One region of the Rhizobium sp. NZLR8 genome, then DNA from elsewhere that is predicted to be linked to it. Evidence: predicted binding sites of a transcription regulator. Region 1 holds the regulator's gene; each other region holds the start of a gene.
What was found. Region 1 encodes LexA, which represses DNA repair genes until DNA is damaged. Its sites were predicted from a motif close to TGTTCNNNNTGTGTTCNG; they were not measured.
Positions count from the first base shown of each region.

Region 1 (6,637 bases):
CGTCACCGCCTACTACCTGATTTCCGGCTTCGGGGTCTCGGCCGAACGTGCCTTCATCATGATGGCGATCATGCTGGTCGCCGTCTTCTTCGACCGGCCGTCGATCAGCCTGCGCAATGTCGTTCTCTCGGCGCTCGTCATCATCGCCATTTCGCCGTCCGAAGTCTTGGGCCCGAGCTTCCAGATGTCCTTTGCCGCGACATTGGCACTCGTATCGGGTTATCAACTGTGGAAGGACCGGCGCGTCCGCGAAAACGCCTTGCTGAAACTGCCGGTCTTCCGACCGGTCGTTGCCGTCGCCGGCTTCTTCGGCGGCGTCTTCCTGACCTCGCTGATCGGCGGTTTTTCCACGGCGCTGTTTTCGATCGAACATTTTCATCGCCTGACCGCTTACGGGCTGCCGGCAAATCTCGCGACGATGCCGATCATCTCCTTCATCGTCATGCCGGCCGGGCTGCTGGCGATGTTGCTCATGCCGTTCGGTCTGGACGTTCCGCTCTGGAAGGTGGTCGGCCTCGGCCTCGACCTGGTGATTGCGGTCGCCAAAACGGTGTCCGGTTGGGGCGGTGATATCGGCATCGGCCGCTTGCCGGCTTGGTATTTCGCTGTCGCCGTGGCCGGCTTTCTGCTGCTGACGCTGCTGCGCACCCGGCTGCGCCATATCGGCACATCGATTATCGCCGTCTCTACGCTCGGCGTGCTGCTTCTGCCGCTTCCCCGGGCGCCGGATCTGGTGATTTCGGAGGATGGCAGTCTCGTCGCAGTGGTCGCGGCTGCGGCAATCGCTTCCAACCGCGAAAACCCGCCGGATTTCATCTTCGATCAGTGGCAGAGAGCACTTGTCCTGCCGACGCATTTCCCGCCGAAAATGCTGGATGGTCCCGCTGTCCCGCCGGAGGGAGACGACCGCCGCGTCAGGCTTTCCCGCGATCAGCAGAATGAAGCGAGGGCGGCGATGCGGGCGGCTGTCGCCGGTGGTGAAGCAAACCGCTTTTCCTGCGTCAAAAAGGCCTGGTGCACATCAAGGCTCGGCAATGGTCATGTGGTTGCCGTCATCGACAACGCTGCCTATCTCGGTCCGGCTTGCGACGCGGCGGATATCGTCGTGACGTCGGTCCGCCTGCGGTTCAACAGCTGCCGATCAGGAGCGACGCTCTTTACCGGTGAGACGCTGCGCAGGACTGGCTCCGTCGAGCTGCGCTTCGCCGATGCCGGCCTGGAGGTCGTGACCGCATTCGAAACCCTGTCGCGCCCATGGAAGCGCCATCGCGCCTATGACTGGCGCAGCAACAGTTTTGCCGAATCCGGCCTCTCCAATGTCAGTGATAGCGGCGAATGAGGCCGACGAGCTTGCCCTGCACCTTGACGCGGTCCGGCCCGAAAATCCGGGTCTCATAAGCCGGATTGGCAGCCTCCAGCGCGATCGAGGCGCCCTTGCGGCGGAAACGTTTGAGCGTCGCTTCTTCGTCATCGACCAGGGCAACGACAATGTCGCCGGGACTTGCGGTGCTGCCGTTGCGGATGATTACCGTGTCGCCGTCGAAGATGCCGGCGTCGATCATCGAATCGCCCTTGACCTCCAGCGCATAATGTTCGCCGGAGCCGAGCATGTCTGCGGGAACGACGATGTCGTGGGTGTTATTCTGGATCGCCGAGATCGGAACGCCGGCAGCGATCCGGCCCATGACCGGCACGGAGACGGAGTTGCCGTTATCGGCGACCGGTTTTGCAGGAGCGGGGGCGGCGACCGGCTGCGGCTTGCCGAGGCTGCCCTCGATGACGCTTGGCGAAAAGCCGCGCCGGGGCTGGATGCTCGGGCTGTAGGCCTCCGGAAGCTTGATGACCTCGAGCGCCCGGGCGCGGTTCGGTAGGCGGCGAATGAAGCCACGCTCTTCAAGCGCTGTGATCAAACGATGAATGCCGGATTTCGAGGCCAGATCCAGGGCATCCTTCATTTCGTCGAAAGAGGGCGGAATGCCGGATTCCTTCATGCGCTCATGAATGAAAAGCAGGAGCTCCTGTTGTTTGCGCGTGAGCATCGACGTGTGACCCCTTGATTGAAACAAATCCAGAACAGAACACTATATGTTCCATATGTGTTCCGCAAGTAGCTAAATTTCCGTAAAACTTGCCGCCAACTCGTTGAGTTTTTTATTTTCATTCGCCGGATTGGCGCACATGTCTTGCATTGAAGGTGGCGCTGTCGCACCCTCTTGGCGTTTCAGGGAGGGATATCATGAACGAGCACTCGGCCAAACCGCACCCGCTGGATCATGTCGTGCTGCCCGTTGTCAATATCGACCTGGCGCGCGAAAGGCTCGGCAAGCTTGGCTTCACCGTTGCCGCCGATGCCCGCCATCCCTTCGGAACGGAGAATGCCTGCGTCTTCTTTGCCGACAAGACCTATCTGGAGCCGCTCGGTATCGCCAGCCGCGAGGAGAGCGAGGCATCGGCGCGGCAAGGCAATGTCTTCACCGCCCGCAATCGGGCCTTCCGCTTCCGCTGTGGCGAGGAGGGGCTTTCGGCGGTGGCGTTCGGCACCGGGGATGCCGGCCGCGCTCATCGGAGCTTCGTCGGCAGCGGATCGAGCGCCGGCGACATGCTGCAGTTCAGCCGGCCGATGAAAATGCCGGACGGTTCCGAGACCATGGCCGGCTTCAAGCTGGCCTTTGCCGCTGAGTTGCGCGCGCCGGATTTCTTCCTCTTCTGTGTTGAGCGCATCAATCCTCTGCCGGCCGATCGCGGTGCGCTAGAGACGCATGCCAATGGCGTCACCGGCATTGCCGAGATCGCGCTTTGCGCGCCGGACCCCTCTGCATTCGCCGCCTTCGTCAGCCTTGCAACGGCGCAATCGGCCGTCGAGAAAACCGGTTTCGGCGTTAATATCGCGGCGCCGAATGCGAAAATCAGCCTGATGACGCCGGAAGGGCTGGAGGCCTATTTCGAGATCGCCGTCGCATCCGCCGACCGCGGCCTGCGCGGCCGGGCTATCCTCTTTGCCGTCACCGATCTTGCCGTGACAGAAGCGCATTTGGCTGCTAACGGAGTGACCTACACGCGCAAGAACAATCGCATTCTGGTGAAGCCCGCGCCCGGGCAGGGCACGCTCTTCGCCTTCGAGGAAACACGATGAGCACTGATACGAATTCCGAAGTCAGGATCGGCGAGGGCGCAGGCCAGGTCACATTTTCCAATACCGGCCGCCTGTCGCTGATTGCCGGCCCTTGCCAGATGGAGAGCCGCGACCACGCCTTCATGGTTGCCGGCACACTGAAGGAGCTTTGCGCCAAACTCGGCATCGGTCTCGTCTACAAGAGCTCCTTCGACAAGGCAAACCGCACCTCGCTCTCTGCCGAACGCGGCATCGGGCTTGAAAAGGGCATGCAGATCTTCGCCGACCTGAAGAAGGAGTTCGGTTTTCCCGTCCTGACCGACGTCCACACCGCCGAGCAATGCGCCGCGGTGGCAAAAGTGGTCGATGTCCTGCAGATCCCGGCTTTCCTCTGCCGCCAGACCGACCTTCTGATCGCCGCCGCCGAGACCGGCCGCGCCGTCAATGTCAAGAAGGGCCAGTTCCTCGCTCCCTGGGATATGAAAAACGTCCTGAAGAAGCTCAATGCCAGCGGCAATCCGAACGTGCTGCTGTGCGAACGCGGCGCCTCCTTCGGTTATAACACTTTGGTCTCCGACATGCGCTCGCTGCCGATCATGGCGTCGATGGGCGCGCCGGTTGTTTTCGATGCAACGCATTCCGTGGCGCAGCCGGGCGGGCAGGGCGATTCCTCCGGTGGTCAGCGGGAATTTGTGGAAACGCTGGCGCGCGCAGCGGTGGCGACCGGTATCGCCGGCGTGTTCGTCGAAACCCATCAGGACCCCGACAACGCACCGTCCGACGGCCCGAACATGGTCTATCTCAAAGACATGCCGCGGCTTTTGGAAAAGCTGCTCGCCTTCGATGCTGTCGCCAAGGGCTGACAGTCAAAAGCCTGACATGTTCGTGCTATAGCGACGTTCAGACATGCAGGTCGAGGGTGTCGCAATGCGCCATTGTAATTTGCACGCCTTCGATTATGACAGGCTTCGAACGATTGATCACCCACCGAGCAGGAAGAACCCATGACTGCAATCACCGATATCATCGCCCGCGAGATTCTCGATAGCCGTGGCAACCCCACCGTCGAAGTTGATGTCTATCTCGAAGACGGCAGCATGGGCCGCGCGGCCGTTCCCTCGGGCGCTTCGACCGGCGCGCATGAGGCGGTCGAGCTGCGCGACGGCGGCAAGCGCTACCTCGGCAAGGGTGTGCAAAAGGCGGTCGATGCCGCCAACACCGAGATCTTCGACGCGATCGGCGGCATCGATGCCGAAAACCAGATCCAGATCGACAACATCATGATCGAGCTCGACGGCACGCCGAACAAGTCGCGCCTCGGCGCCAACGCCATTCTCGGCGTATCGCTGGCCGTCGCCAAGGCTGCCGCCCAGGCCTCCGGCCTGCCGCTCTACCGTTATGTCGGCGGCGCGTCCGCGTGCCTGCTTCCGGTTCCGATGATGAACATCATCAACGGCGGCGCCCATGCCGACAATCCTATCGATTTCCAGGAATTCATGATCCTGCCGGTCGGCGCCGATACGATCGCTGAAGCCGTACGCATGGGTTCGGAAGTCTTCCATACGCTCCGCAAGGAACTGGCCGCGCAGGGCCACAACACCAATGTCGGCGACGAAGGCGGTTTTGCACCCGGCCTGAAGAGCGCGCCCGAGGCTCTCGACTTCATCATGAAGTCGATCGAGAAAGCCGGCTATACACCGGGCGACGACATGTGCCTCGGCCTTGACTGCGCCTCGACGGAATTCTTCAAGGACGGCAAGTACGTTCTTGAAGGCGAGGGCCGCACGCTCGAATCGGGCGCCATGGCCGAATATCTGGCCGAACTCGCTGCTAAGTACCCGATCATCTCGATCGAGGACGGCATGGCCGAAGACGACTGGGACGGCTGGAAGACGCTGACCGACTTGGCCGGCAAGAAGACCCAGCTCGTCGGCGACGATCTCTTCGTCACCAACTCCGCTCGTCTTCGCGACGGCATTCGCATGGGCGTCGCCAATTCGATCCTCGTCAAGGTCAACCAGATCGGCTCGCTGACGGAAACGCTCGACGCCGTCAACACGGCGCACAAGGCAGCCTATACCGCCGTCATGTCCCACCGCTCCGGCGAAACCGAAGATTCGACCATCGCCGACCTCGCGGTCGCCACCAACTGCGGCCAGATCAAGACCGGCTCACTGTCGCGTTCCGACCGCCTCGCCAAGTACAACCAGCTGATCCGCATCGAGGAGGGCCTGGGCCCGCAGGCTCAGTATGCCGGCCGCTCGATCATCCGCGCCTGATCGAATCTGATTTTCAAACGGCTTGAGCCCGCGCCTCTCCGGCGCGGGTTTTTTGTTGCCCGTCTTTACGGTCAATGAACGGTTAATCTCTGCGCGTTATGCTGAACGAATTGGTAATGCGTTCAAGAGCATGCGTGTATGTGGACAAAGCATCATAAGAAGAGAAAGTTCGGCCGCTTCGTCATTCCGGCCATGACGGTCGCCTTCCTTTCCTATTTCGGTTATCATTGCATTCATGGCGATTACGGCCTGCGCGCAACAGAGACGTTCGAGCATCAGCGTGTCGCGCGTGAAAAAGAGCTTGCGATCTTGAAGGCGAAGCGCGAACATCTGGAAAATCAGGTCGCGCTGCTGAGTGACGGCTCGCTCGACAAGGATATGCTGGACGAAAAAGCGCGCTATCAGCTCAACATGTCGCGCGCGGACGAGATCGTCATATTCAACCATTATTCCAATTAACTGAAATCAGGTTAATTGGTATTTCCGAAATGTAATCAACTGTTTAGTGCTGAATATGAGCCATGCAATTATGGCATTGCTGTGGTCATCTTTCTTCCCTATGGTACGCGCCACCAAGAACCGACAAACCCATAGGGAGGGTTGAATGGCGCCGCGAAAGACCGCGACCGTTTCCAGCCGCAAAACTGCAGCAAAACCGGCAGCCAAAGCATCGAATGGAGGCCCGGTAGCCGACTTCGATCGCGATGAAGAGCTCAAGGCCTATCGCGAGATGCTGATGATCCGCCGCTTCGAGGAGAAGGCCGGCCAACTTTACGGCATGGGCTTCATCGGCGGCTTTTGCCACCTCTACATCGGTCAGGAAGCTGTCGTCGTCGGCATGCAGATGGCGCAGAAGGAAGGCGACCAGGTCATCACCGCCTATCGCGACCACGGCCACATGCTGGCAACCGGCATGGAAGCGCGCGGCGTCATGGCGGAACTGACCGGGCGCCGCAGCGGCTATTCCCACGGGAAGGGCGGCTCGATGCACATGTTCTCGAAAGAAAAGCATTTCTACGGCGGTCACGGCATCGTCGGTGCCCAGGTTTCACTCGGAACCGGTCTTGCCTTTGCCAACCATTACCGCGGCAACGGCAATGTCTCGATCGCCTATTTCGGCGACGGCGCCGCCAACCAGGGCCAGGTCTACGAGAGCTTCAACATGGCGGCCCTCTGGAAGCTGCCGATCGTCTATATCGTCGAGAACAACCGCTACGCCATGGGCACGTCGACGGCGCGCGCCACC
Region 1 is NZ_JABDVY010000007.1:214,585-221,221, forward strand. Features, by position in the region: gene HJB89_RS17900 (ComEC/Rec2 family competence protein) at 1-1,339, shown strand, start outside; gene lexA (transcriptional repressor LexA) at 1,320-2,039, opposite strand; gene HJB89_RS17910 (VOC family protein) at 2,237-3,133, shown strand; gene kdsA (3-deoxy-8-phosphooctulonate synthase) at 3,130-3,975, shown strand; gene eno (phosphopyruvate hydratase) at 4,117-5,391, shown strand; gene HJB89_RS17925 (septum formation initiator family protein) at 5,530-5,850, shown strand; gene pdhA (pyruvate dehydrogenase (acetyl-transferring) E1 component subunit alpha) at 5,996-6,637, shown strand, end outside.

Region 2 (6,637 bases), on a different contig from region 1:
TCCGGCTTCATGCCGATCAGCGCCTTGCGCATGCCGGCACTTTCCACCTGGAACACGCCGACCGTCTCGCCGCGCGACAGCATCTCGTAGGTCTTCTTGTCGTCGAGAGGGATCGCCGCGAGATCGACCTTGACGCCGAGCTTGGCGACAAAATCGACCGCGACCTTCAGCACCGTCAGCGTCTTCAGGCCAAGAAAGTCGAATTTGACCAGGCCGGCCTGCTCTACCCATTTCATGTTGAACTGGGTGACCGGCATGTCGGAGCGCGGATCGCGATACATCGGCACCAGCTTGGAAAGCGGGCGGTCGCCGATGACGATGCCGGCGGCATGCGTCGAGGCATGGCGGTAAAGCCCCTCGATCTTCTGGGCAATGTCGAGCAGGCGCGCGACGACCGGCTCCTTCGCCGCCTCCTCCTGCAGCTTCGGCTCCTCCTCGATCGCTTTGGACAGCGGCGTCGGATTGGCCGGATTGTTCGGCACGAGTTTGCAGATCTTGTCTACCTGGCCGTAAGGCATTTCCAGCACGCGGCCGACATCGCGAAGGGCGGCGCGCGCCTGCAGCGAACCGAAGGTGATGATCTGCGCCACCTGCTCGCGGCCATACTTGGCCTGGACGTAGCGGATCACCTCTTCGCGGCGGTCCTGGCAGAAGTCGATGTCGAAGTCCGGCATCGAGACGCGTTCCGGATTGAGGAAGCGCTCGAAGAGCAGCGAAAACCGCAGCGGATCGACGTCGGTGATCGTCAACGCGTAGGCGACCAGGGAACCTGCGCCCGAACCGCGGCCCGGGCCGACCGGTATATCCTGCTGCTTGGCCCATTTGATGAAGTCGGCAACGATCAGGAAGTACCCGGGAAAACGCATGCGCTCGATGACGCTGAGTTCAAAATCCAGTCGCTCGCGATATTCCTTTTCCTCGTAACCCGGCGACATGCCGAGCGTCGAAAGCCGCATGTCCAGCCCTTCGACTGCCTGGCGGCGCAGTTCGCTCGCCTCGGCGCGTTCGGCCTCCTCGGGATCGTCGGTCGCACCGGTGAAGCGCGGCAGGATCGGCTTTCGCGTCTTCAGCACGAAGGAGCAACGCTTGGCGATCTCGATGGTGTTTTCCAGCGCTTCCGGCAGATCGGCGAAGAGCTTGGCCATCTCGGCCCGGCTCTTCAGATAATGGTCCGGGGTCAGGCGAAAGCGGCTATCGTCGGAGACGATGGCATTGTGGGCGACCGCCATCAGCGCATCATGGGCGTCGTAATCGTCGCGTGTCGGAAAGAAGGCCTCGTTGGTCGCAACCAGCGGCAGGTCGTTGAGATAGGCAAGCCCGACGATCCTCTGCTCATGGCGCTTGTCGTAGGTACCGTGCCGCTGCAGCTCGACATAGAGCCGGTCGCCAAAGAGACGCTTCAGCGCAAGCAGCCGGACTTCCGCCTGGGCTGCATGGCCCTCCTTGATCGCCACGTCGACAGGCCCGGTCAGGGCGCCGGTCAGGGCGATCAACCCTTCTGTGCCGGCCTCTTCCAGCCAGGAGGCCTTGATATGAATGGCCTGGTTGCTTTCGCCGCCGAGATAGGCGCGGCTGACGAGGTCGACGAGCCGTTCGTAACCGGCATCGGTGGCAGCGAGAAGAACGATCGACGGCAGCTTGATCAGGGCCTGCTGGCCGCCGCGCTTTTCCGTTTCCAGCCCGTCTTCCATGTCGATCGAGACCTGGCAGCCGATGATCGGCTGCAGGCCCTCCTCCATCGCTTTCTGGGAGAATTCCAGCGCGACGAACAGATTGTTGGTGTCGGTAATGGCGATCGCCGGCTGGCTGTCGCCGGTCGCCTTGTAAAGGATCTTCTTCAGCGGCAAGGCGCCTTCGAGAAGCGAATAGGCGGAGTGGACCCTCAGGTGGATGAAGCCCGGCGTGCCGCCGGTCACCTCAGCCGTTGAACCCTTTGCCGTATCCGCCATGCCATGCCTTCCCAATCACCCGAATGAATCGGACGCATTGTCGGCATAGAGGGCGAAGATGTCCAGAAGAAGTCCCGCGTCCGGACCGCATGATTGCCATGCGGTCCCCTGAAAAGTTTAGATTGCCATGACGATGAGCGAGAAGCTGGCAACGAACATTGCGATGGAGGTGAATGCTGCGATATCACGGATCATGTCAGTCATTTGGCTCTCCTTTACTTGTTATGTTTTCAATTTGTTCGATGTTTGTTCCGTTGTCAACAGGAATCTTTTCCTTCTTTCTTGCGTTAGAAAATCCCGGGATGCGCATTGCGATTCGGTAAGGTCCGGGACGCGATCTGATGAGGAGCGATGTTGTTTCGCGATCTGCCGTAGATCGTGACATGGTCGCCAGACGGCCGACCTCCTCTCAAGACGACCCGCTTGTCTCGGCTGATGTTCTTTTTTTGTTCTTTACAGATCACTGCATATTTGCCAGCATCCGGCCGAGAGGAGAACGACATGCTCGACATTGCGATGCTGAACGAATTCGTCGTGGAGGCGAAGGCTGCGACCTATGGCGGCAGCGGCGTGCCGCGCGCGCCCTGCCGGCCGGGTGCCCACGATATGGGCTATGAGCGCGGCGACTGGCGCTATCTCGACAGCTATTTCGGCGGCACCGATTTCGCCGGACAGGAGGTGGTGTGGTTTGCCGGCGAGCCCGTGTGGGTGATGAACTATTTCGGTTGGATCGTCGCACCAGATCTCATCGACGGCGCTACCGCCGGGGCGGTGATCAAAGCGGCACTTTCAGCCATGTATCGGCAGGGGCGCTTTCTCGGCGGGATGGAATTCGATCATCCAACGGGCCGCTATCTCGACCGCAGCGAAGGCGGTTGCGAGCGGTTCAGCGGCCACGAATGCATCATGGTAGACGGCCAGAAGGCCTATATGCTCGATTATCGCGGCGGGCTGGTCATCCCGTAATCGCCGCGTTAGATTTTGCAGCGTTATCCCGGAACCGCTGCACACGTCCGGGCGACATGCTCTAGAAATCGACGACCTTGCCATCCGCGATCGTCACGCGCCGATCCATGCGGCGGGCGAGCTCGTGATTGTGGGTGGCGATGAGGGCCGCGAGGCCGGACTGGCGCACCAGCGCTTCCAGCGCATCGAAGACGTAACTTGCCGTTTCCGGGTCGAGGTTGCCGGTCGGCTCGTCGGCAAGAAGCAAGCTCGGCGCATTGGCGACGGCGCGGGCGATCGCGACGCGCTGTTGCTCGCCGCCGGAAAGCTCGCCAGGGCGATGGGCGCCACGATGGCCGATGCGCATATAATCGAGAAGCTGGCCCGCCCGCTCACCGGCCTCCTTCCAGGACAGCCCAGCGATCAGCTGCGGCATCATGATGTTCTCGAGTGCGGAAAATTCCGGCAACAGGTGGTGGAATTGGTAGACGAAGCCGATCTCGCTGCGGCGGATCGCGGTACGTTTCTCATCGCTCAGGCCGTCGCAGGCATGGCCGTTGATGCTGACTTCACCGCCATCGGGATGTTCCAAGAGGCCGGCGACATGCAGCAGGGTCGACTTGCCCGTGCCGGAGGGAGCAACGAGAGCGACGATCTCGCCTTTCGACAGCGAGAAATCCGCGCTCTTCAGTATCGGGAGCAGCGTATCGCCCTGCCCGTAATGGCGCTCGACGCCGGTAAGCTTGAGAACGACGTTGCGTTTCATGAAGGCGGCATTCCTTATTCGTAGCGCAGGGCCTGCACCGGATCGAGCCTGGAGGCGCGCCAGGCCGGGAAGATGGTCGCGATGAAGGAGAGCGTCAGCGCCATGACGACGATCGAGATGGTTTCGCTGAGATCCATCTCGGCCGGCAGCTGGCTGAGGAAATAGACCTGCGGATTGAAGATCACGGTGCCCGAAATCCAGGAGAAAAACTGGCGGATGGATTCGATGTTGACGCAGACGAGGACGCCGAGCAGAACGCCGGCAACGGTGCCGACGATACCGATCGCCGCCCCGGTCATGAAGAAGATGCGCATGATCGCGCCGGCGCTGGCGCCCATGGTGCGCAGAATGGCGATATCGCTGCCCTTGTCCTTCACCAGCATGATGAGGCCGGAGATGATGTTCAACGCCGCGACAAGCACGATCAGCGTCAGAATCATGAACATGACGTTGCGCTCGACCTGCAGCGCCGAAAAGAAGGTCTGATTGCGCTGGCGCCAGTCGGTGAGGTTGATCTGGCGGCCTGCCGCTTCCTCCACCTTGGGCCTCAGAGTGTCGATATCGTCGGGGTGGTCGACGAAAAGCTCGATCGACTGCACCAGTCCCTCGGCATTGAAATAAAGCTGCGCTTCCTCGAGCGGCATGAAGATGATCGAGGAATCATATTCCGACATGCCGATCTCGAAGAGGCCGGAGATCTTGTAGGACTTGACGCGCGGGCTGACGCCCATCGGCGTAATGTCACCATCCGGCGAGGTCAGGGTGATGAGGTCGCCGACGCTCAGGCCGAGTTGGTTGGCCATGCCGGTGCCGATCAGCACGCCTTGGCCGGAGGCATAACCCACCATGTCGCCTGATTTGATGTTGTCGGAGATGGTCTTCAGCTTGGTCAAGTCCTCGGCGCGGGCGCCGCGCACCAAAGCACCGGTGCTGCCGCCAGCTTGGGCCGAGGCAAGCACCTGGCCTTCTACCAAGGGCAGCGCCATTTTGACGCCGGGCACGGCGGCCAGCCTGCTGGAGAGGTCGGGATAATCGGTGAAGGGACCATCGGACGGCTGGACGATCATGTGGCCGTTAATGCCGAGGATGCGCGAGACGAGCTCGGTGCGGAAGCCGTTCATCACGGCCATGACGATGATCAGCGTCGCAACGCCGAGCGTGATGCCGACGAAGGAAAAGCCGGCGATGACCGAGATGAAGGCTTCCTTGCGGCGGGCGCGCAGATAGCGCCACGCCACGAGGCGTTCGAAGGTGGAAAATGGCTTGCCAGCCGGACCCAAGCCGGATTTTGAACTCCGGTCCACTGCTGCCTCTGCCATTTCGCCTCCGTTTCCTTAAGCCACGAACCTGTTGATCGCCGCTTCGATGGTCATCGTTTCGCGGGCGCCGGTCTTGCGGTCCTTCACCTCGACTTCGCCGTTGGCGACCGCGCGCGGGCCGGCGATGATCTGGACGGGCACACCGATCAGGTCGGCGGTCGCGAATTTCGTGCCGGCCCGGTCGTCGGTATCGTCGTAGAGCACATCCTTGCCGGCCTTGGTCAGCGCGGCATAGATCAGCTCGCAGGTATCGTCGCAGGCCTGATCGCCTGCCTTCATGTTGATCACCACGACATCAAAGGGCGCCACCAATGCCGGCCAGATGATTCCGTTGTCGTCATGCGAGGCTTCGATGATGGCGGGAACAAGGCGCGTCGGGCCGATACCGTAGGAACCCATGTGAACGAAATGTTCCTTGCCGTCGGGTCCCTGCACTTTCGCGCCCATCGGCTCGGAATATTTCGTGCCGAAATAGAAGATATGGCCGACCTCGATGCCGCGCGCCGAAAGGCGGTCGCCTTCGGGAACGGCGTTGAAGGCCGCCTCGTCATGCATTTCCGAGGTCGCCGCATAGAGCGATGTCCATTTGTCGAAGATCGCCTGCAGGCCTTCGACGCTGTCGAAATCCGTGCGTTCGTCGGGCGTATCAAAGCCGACGAAATCCTTGTGGCAGAACACCTCGGATTCGCCGGTGTCGGCGAGGATAATGAATTCATGGCTGAGCTTGCCGCCGATCGGGCCGGTATCGGCGCGCATCGGAATGGCGCGCAGGCCGAGCCGGTCGAAGGTTCTGAGGTAGGCGGCGAACATCTTGTTGTAGGAATGCTCCGCCGCTTCACGCGTCAGATCGAAGGAATAGGCATCCTTCATCATGAATTCGCGCGAGCGCATGGTGCCGAAGCGCGGGCGGATCTCGTCGCGGAACTTCAGCTGGATGTGATAGAGATTGAGCGGCAGGTCCTTGTACGACTTGACGGAGGAGCGGAAAATATCCGTCACCATCTCCTCGTTGGTGGGGCCATAGAGCATCGGCCGATCCTGGCGGTCCTTGATGCGCAGCATCTCCTTGCCGTAGGCGTCGTAGCGGCCGCTCTCCTGCCAGAGTTCGGCCGACTGCAGGGTCGGCATCGAAAGCTCGATGGCGCCGGCGCGGTTCTGCTCGTCGCGGATAATGGCGTTGACCTTGTCGAGCACGCGTTTGCCGAGCGGCAGCCAGGAATAGATGCCCTGCGACTGCTGGCGGATCATGCCGGCGCGCAACATCAGCCGGTGGGAGACGATTTCCGCCTCCTTGGGGTTTTCCTTGAGGATGGGCATGAAATAGCGGGACAGACGCATGGCGGATTCCGAAGCAGTTGAGATCCCGCCGTAAGCGGAATCGAAAGACAGTGGTGGATGTCGGGAGCGTTCATAGCCGCTTCGCGGCAGGAAGGAAACCCGCAACGAACGTTGGCAACCTCCCCGGAGCGCATGTTCGCAGCCCCAAAATGGAAGGGCGTCGAAAAGCGCGTGTTTATAAGGACTTGAACGAAAATCTTGTCAACAGAAAAATTTTACTAGAGTGTAGCAAAAATGCAAAAAAAGCTAATGACAAAGCCCAATGTTTGAGCTAGCTTTAGCTCACAAAACAGGCAAGAGAGATAAATTCTTGCCAAATT
Region 2 is NZ_JABDVY010000003.1:577,590-584,226, reverse strand. Features, by position in the region: gene dnaE (DNA polymerase III subunit alpha) at 1-1,949, opposite strand, end outside; gene HJB89_RS10330 (DUF5680 domain-containing protein) at 2,451-2,915, shown strand; gene HJB89_RS10325 (ABC transporter ATP-binding protein) at 2,977-3,660, opposite strand; gene HJB89_RS10320 (lipoprotein-releasing ABC transporter permease subunit) at 3,675-4,979, opposite strand; gene proS (proline--tRNA ligase) at 4,995-6,317, opposite strand.
Region 2: a site for LexA is predicted at 2,386-2,403, ahead of HJB89_RS10330 (DUF5680 domain-containing protein). Genes of this name have one in related genera too.

Region 3 (6,637 bases), on a different contig from region 1:
GTATACTCAAACCCTGACGAGGGAGGAGCCGTCCACATCTGCAATCTGTACCGCATGGAAGACAAGGACTGGGTTGCCAAGTGGGCTCAGGACGCCGAGAGCATGATCAATCTCATGCCGGCGTACCAAATGAATCCGGATCAGATGGGACCGATCGTGCGCAATACGGCCGATGGGAGAAAACAGCTGGTGCATGCGCGCTGGGGTCTGCCCTCCCCGCTATTCGCTCTCAAGAAAGAAGCTGAGAAGAAGTCCGAAAAACTGCGAGCCAAGGGCAAGGAGGTCGACTTCGAGGCCTTGCTGCGTGATCAGGTGGATGGCGGCACCACGAATGTTCGCACTCTGAATTTTCCGCATTGGAAGCGTTGGTTCGGCATCGAGCATCGCTGCCTTGTCCCTGTGACCAGTTTCGCGGAACTCGATCCAGCCAGCAAGGAAGAGGGCGGCAGGACTCCAAACGCCTGGTTCGCGCGCGATGAAAGCAAGCCGCTGATGTTCTTTGCGGGCGTCCATGTGCCGCAATGGACGAGCGTGCGGAAGGTCAAGGACGGCCTGACGACCGATGATCTCTATGGTTTCCTGACGACGGATGCGAATGACCTTGTGAAGCCCATCCACGGGAAAGCCATGCCGGTCCTGCTTCTGACCAAAGAAGAAACCGATATCTGGATGCGTGCGCCGTGGGATGAGGCCAAGGCGCTTGCCCGTCCTCTCCCCAACGATGCGCTGATCGCAACATCCCGGGAGCCTTACGGCTCGACGATCGTAACAAAGGCCGGAGAACCGGTCGCCAGCCGAGCCTTTTCTGAGCCTGGACCGGTCTAATGCAACTCGATCCACACCGGCGCATGGTCGCTTGTGTGATCCCAGCCTCTGACCGACTTGTCGACTTTGGCCCGCTTGAGATTGTCGGCAAGTGCGGGGCTTAGCAGGAAGTGATCGATCCGCAGCCCCGCGTCGCGGGCAAAGGCGTTTCGAAAATACTTCCAGAATGTGTAGATCCGCTCATCGGGATGAAGGTGCCGCACCGCGTCCGTCCAGCCCTGCTCAACGAGCGCGGCGTAAGCTGCTTTCACCTCCGGTCGGAACAGCGCATCGTCCCGCCACCGTTCAGGTTTGTAGACGTCGAGGTCGGTCGGCATGACATTGAAGTCGCCAACGAGAGCGACAGGGATGTCCAACTCGAGAAGTTCCGCCGCATAGTCGTGCAGCCGTTGGAACCAGCGCAGCTTGTAGTCGAACTTCGGCCCGGGAGCAGGATTGCCATTGGGTAGATAGAGGCAACCGATGATCATTCCGTCGATGGCCGCCTCGATGTATCGGCTATGCGTGTCATCCGGATCGCCGGGCAGGCCGCGCCGCGTTCCGAGCGGATCCTGTCCACGCGCTAGAATCGCCACTCCATTCCAGGATTTCTGGCCATGCCAGATCGCGCCGTAGCCGGCGCGCTCGAGTTCTCGACGCGGAAACTTGTTGTCCGGAGCTTTCAGTTCCTGCAGGCACACGACATCTGGCGCCGCCTCAGCGAGCCAGCGCAGCAGCACGTCGAGACGGCCGTTGATGCCGTTGACATTGTAGGTGGCGAGTTTCACCGACGGTCCGCGCTTGCGATCATGGGACTGTTCTCCTGCTGATATTGTCACAGGAACAGAACGCCTCGGCAGGCCAGTAGTTTCACCGCATTCAGGACCCGGTAACTCCGATTGTTGATATCGCGGCGAAGACTGCTATGTTCTCTCTTTGTTTCGGTGTAAAACCTTCAACCGGAGACACCGAACCTGCAGCCCTTCTTGTAAAAGCCGCCATGAACGACATGAGCAACATCCCAATCCGGAAAATCGTCCACGTCGACATGGATGCATTTTACGCGTCGGTCGAACAGCGCGACAATCCGGAACTCCGCGGCAAGCCGCTCGCCGTCGGCGGATCGGCGGCACGCGGTGTGGTGGCTGCCGCAAGCTATGAGGCGCGGGCCTTTGGTGTCCATTCGGCCATGCCGTCGGTCACCGCAAAACGGAAATGTCCAGACCTGATTTTCGTGCCGCCGCGCTTCGACGTCTATAAGGCGGTTTCCCAGCAAATCCGTGAAATCTTCGCCGAGTACACGCCGCTGATCGAGCCGCTGTCGCTGGACGAGGCCTACCTCGATGTCACCGAGAATCTGAAAGGCATGGAAATTGCCACCGAGATTGCCCTGGAGATCCGCGCGAAGATCAAGCAGGTCAGCGGGCTCAACGCCTCCGCCGGCATTTCCTACAACAAGTTTCTCGCCAAAATGGCCAGTGACCTGAACAAACCCAACGGCCAGGCCGTCATCACCCCGAAGAATGGGCCAGGCTTTGTCGAAACCCTGCCAGTCAAGAAATTCCACGGCGTCGGGCCGGCGACCGCCGAGCGCATGCGCAAATACGGGATCGAAACCGGGCTCGATCTGAAATCGAAGACGCTCACCTTCCTGCAGGAGCACTTCGGCAAGTCAGGTCCGTATTTCTATGGCATCGCCCGTGGCATTGACGAGCGCCAGGTCAGACCCGACCGCATCCGCAAATCGGTAGGCGCGGAAGACACATTTGCGAAGGATATCGACGGTCTCGAACGCGCGACGGCGGAGCTGAAGCCGCTTGCGGAGAAGGTCTGGCGCTATTGCGAGGCACAGGGCATCGGCGGCAAGACGGTGACCGTAAAGATCAAATACTCGGACTTCACCCAGGCGACGCGCAGTCGAACTGGCACGGTGCCGTTTGCCAACATGGCGGATGTTTTCGCTGCGGCATCCGGACTTCTGGCAACCGTGTATCCCTTCAAACGGCCCGTGCGTCTGTTGGGCGTGACGCTATCATCGCTGACCAACAATCAGGCCAGCGCCCCGACCGAGGGGCAGCCGCAACTCGATCTCAACCTGTAGCGCGAACAAGGCGCCGAAAACGGAAAGGTCTCCCGCAGGAGGACGTTCGACGAAAAATCATATTCCGATGCAGTTCACTTCAAAGGGATCATATCGCTGTGCAGCTTTCCGAAAATCGTACTCCTACGGAATTTATCGTGGCAGCCGAATTGCTGTCGGCGCGTATCCAATCATCCGTTTCCTACCGAAGACATCATCAGGGTCTTGGCCCTACTCCGACAATAGAGTTGGCAGCAATTGCCCTTGGAATGAGCGCACGCGTCACTTCAATCTCGGTGAAAACTCGTTCCGAGGACAGATCATCTCCACCCCCCGTCACTGGTATTATAATGTCGGTATTAGCTGCGTGCAGCCAGAGTGCCGTGAAACCGACTGCTGGGACGATCAAAAATCTGGCTTCGTACGTCTCACTTGTAATTTCAGGAAGCGATTCGGCGAAACTGATAGCTTCAATAGTGAGTTTCGATGCCGACCCCGCGTGTAGGGCGACAAATGGCATTGAGGGATCCTGAGAATTGGGAATTACTTCAAACTCTCCAACTCCCAATTCTCCATCGCATAAAAGATATCTCCAAGAGATGAGTAGCGCATTCGCCAAAAGCCGATTGGCGAGAATAGCGTTCAGATTGCTGGACCAAATTTGGTGTGGTGCAGTGAATGAAAGCCTTGCTACATCAACTCCGGCTAATTGTCCGCTGACGCCAGAAAGGGAGCTGCTTGCTATCTGAGCTAAGCGCCGGCCAATATGTTGTTCGCTAAATCGTGGCGGATCCGGAAAAATAATCATTACCCCGCCTCCAATTATTGTCTACCAACGATGTAATACAGGAAAGTTCCATCAATGTGTGTCTGAATACACCGTCCGAGACTGTCAAGCGATGTTCCTGAACTTTCACCCTTCGCGAGTTCAACCCTTGGAAACCACTCTATTTTGGCTGCTTCAGCGTTCAGCTGCCCGCTGCGCGAAAAAATCGATCCCTTATCAAGGAAAGACATGAAGCATTGCCCAATGGAATTCAGAGATATATCTCCGAGTTCCCCAATTCCCAAATCTTCACTTATTCCCCATTTGATTTTTGAGTTAAAGACGTCAATCTTACCCGGAGTACAGTAGAGTCTTCCTGCGTCGCTCCCGACACCGGAATGCAATTCAACGCAAATCTCGCCCGCTGCGGAAATCGATACCTTTTCACCGTTACCGAAGGGTTGGGGCTCGCTAAATTCAACGCCACCATCACCTAGTAGCCAACCAAGGCTAGTATATAGTTTTTCTTGGTTTACATGGGCCTCTAAACAAACGCCATAATTCAACATTGCAATTGAATTGCACGCCCCCGCAGCATAACTCCTCTCCGGCGCCCAAGAAATTTGCGCTGTATTCGCGTCTAGTTGTCCTGATCGTAAGTACAACCGATCACTGCTTGAATATACAGCCAAACAATTACCGGAATTATCAATTCCAATGCTTGCATGTTGTTGGCTTGCATTTCCCATGGCTGCTTCAATCCATTTGATGGATCTTGCGGAGAAATCTACTTTACCAACTGCACAAAATAGGCTCCCACCACGAGATCCTAAGCTCACGCAGTATCCATTGTCATTCATGTCAATCGTTGTGAATTCCGACGAGCCGAACGTAATAGCCGATCCAAAGCGACCGCTTGTAAAAAACGTATCAGTCCATTCACCGCCACCGTGATAGTTTCTCGGGAATTCGTCGTAGGGCAGCGTGGTGCCAGAAAAACCTTCAAGAGTGTCGGAAGTTGACACGATAAAAGGTCCATTGTCGGATGGATCTGTGCATGCCTTTATCGTCGTAAAATGCGCGGCGTTGCCGCCTCCATTCCATCTAATCCGTAAGCATACCGGCTCCTTCCGATGGAAAAGACGCTCGTAAAGCTCAACAGGCGTCGGCCTTGTGGGAGACCAGTAGTCTAAAGATCTCACCTGCTTGAGCGAAAAATAGACATAGCCGTAAACATTGCAAGTAATAGGAGCAAGACAGCATTCGGCAATGTTGCCAGGGTTGATTATGCTGTTTACTTGCTCTGTAGCAACTCCACACTGTGTCCAGTTTCCAGTCCCGTAAAACAATCCGATTGATGTCGCGACTGCAGACCAGCACCAGTTGCTCTGATTTTGGGTCTGGGCGTGGAACGGAAGATCTGCGGAGTTCTGTTGCCCGACCGCGCCCTCATCCAATATGGCTTCGAGTTTGAGGCTTACGTCGATATCGCTGAATAGCGACGTAAGCGGTGCTCGCGTCAAGCCGGCTGGCCAAGTCTTCATTCATTCGCCTCCACCTGAAGGTGCAGTTACCCATACGAGTAACGGAAGAGCAACGACGTGATTGTCTGAAGTGCCGTTGACGCACCTTAACGATCGATCCGCCGCCGCGGATTATCGAGAAATCTGATAGCTTACGCCAGCATTCTCCATCAGCGTCAGGTACCTCAGGCGATGCTCACGACCGCGTTTTCGCACGCCGACCGCGCCCTTGACCGACTGAACACAAAGCCCGATGGCCAAGCCGGCGCCAGCGCCATAGAGGCTTTGAGTGGTCAGCCCTCCCGCAAGTGCCCCCGCAACGGGTTCTGCGAAAACACTCTCTGCGACTTTGGCTAAGCCATCCTTCAATTCGTCGACACTTCCCTCGCCAAAAAGCGCTCTGACGTAGGCGCTGAGGTTGGCCTTTCCACTCTTCCACTCGCGCATAGCGCGGTCTGCGCGTTCACCGAGGTGCGCTTGAAGGGCTTTCGGATCTGAGATATTCGACGGGATGTCCTTTGCCATGCTCTCCAGCGCCGCTTTGAAATCGGCGATCGCCTCCCATTCCTGGCTGAGCGCCGCGAGGCGGTCTGGTGTCAAGGCACGCGTATCGGCTCGCTGATAAACAATGACTCTCGCGACCTGATGGGCGCCGTCTTGCGTCGTATGGCCCCTCGCAGGCTCAGGCGCGACACCCGCAAGACACGCCTCGATGATGTCATCCTTTTCGCAGTCAACGGTGCGACCATAGATCGCCGGAAACTCGGTGACGAGTTGAAGTCCCTGGCTCTCGGCAGCTGCAAATGCAAGCGCCGCCATGACTGCTTGCCCGAGCAGGGGGTGCATCTCGAAATAGCCCCGTCCGTCCGAATAGTTGGGCTCCCACGCAAGACCGTGCTCTTGGAGGAAGGCCAAAAGATCCGGGAGAATCTTCTGGCCGTGCATTTGAAAGGTGCGGCTCGCCAGCCGGTCATTCCAGAGCGACGCCGATTCTCGGACAAGCTTTTCATCTCCTTCAGTCGCGGCGCGGTCGAAAAGCTTCTTCAATGTCGAGTGGGGTTCGTCAAGCTTCGCGCTGATGCGCTGTTGAAGTCGATATTGATCGTCCCAGATGTTTGCGTCATCAAGGTCGAGATCACGCAGGAGCGGTCCGCGGCGGCCTTGGGCGTCGCAAAAGGCCCGAATAGCCGGATCGTCGTGTGGCGCATCTTGGGAAGGTGAAATGCGAACGACGTGGGGAAAGACAAGCAGCGTCTTTTTCAGCCACTCGGGATCTCGAATTCGAATATAGGGAAAGTTGAGAGCGTCGAGATCTCCTGCCATTTCCTGCCCCGATTACCACGTGGATTGTCGGATATTCTATCTTACATTGTGCTCGACATCGCAAGGCAGATCGTGACTAATCGCGCAAGCTCTCGACTTCATGTCACGCAGCGAGCGTCAGCAGTTCCAGCGGCTCGATCT
Region 3 is NZ_JABDVY010000010.1:81-6,717, forward strand. Features, by position in the region: gene HJB89_RS21020 (SOS response-associated peptidase family protein) at 37-825, shown strand; gene xth (exodeoxyribonuclease III) at 822-1,592, opposite strand; gene dinB (DNA polymerase IV) at 1,805-2,905, shown strand; gene HJB89_RS21035 (hypothetical protein) at 3,102-3,692, opposite strand; gene HJB89_RS21040 (papain-like cysteine protease family protein) at 3,707-5,194, opposite strand; gene HJB89_RS21045 (hypothetical protein) at 5,306-6,496, opposite strand; gene HJB89_RS21050 (hypothetical protein) at 6,600-6,637, opposite strand, start outside.
Region 3: a site for LexA is predicted at 1,731-1,748, ahead of dinB (DNA polymerase IV). Genes of this name have one in related genera too.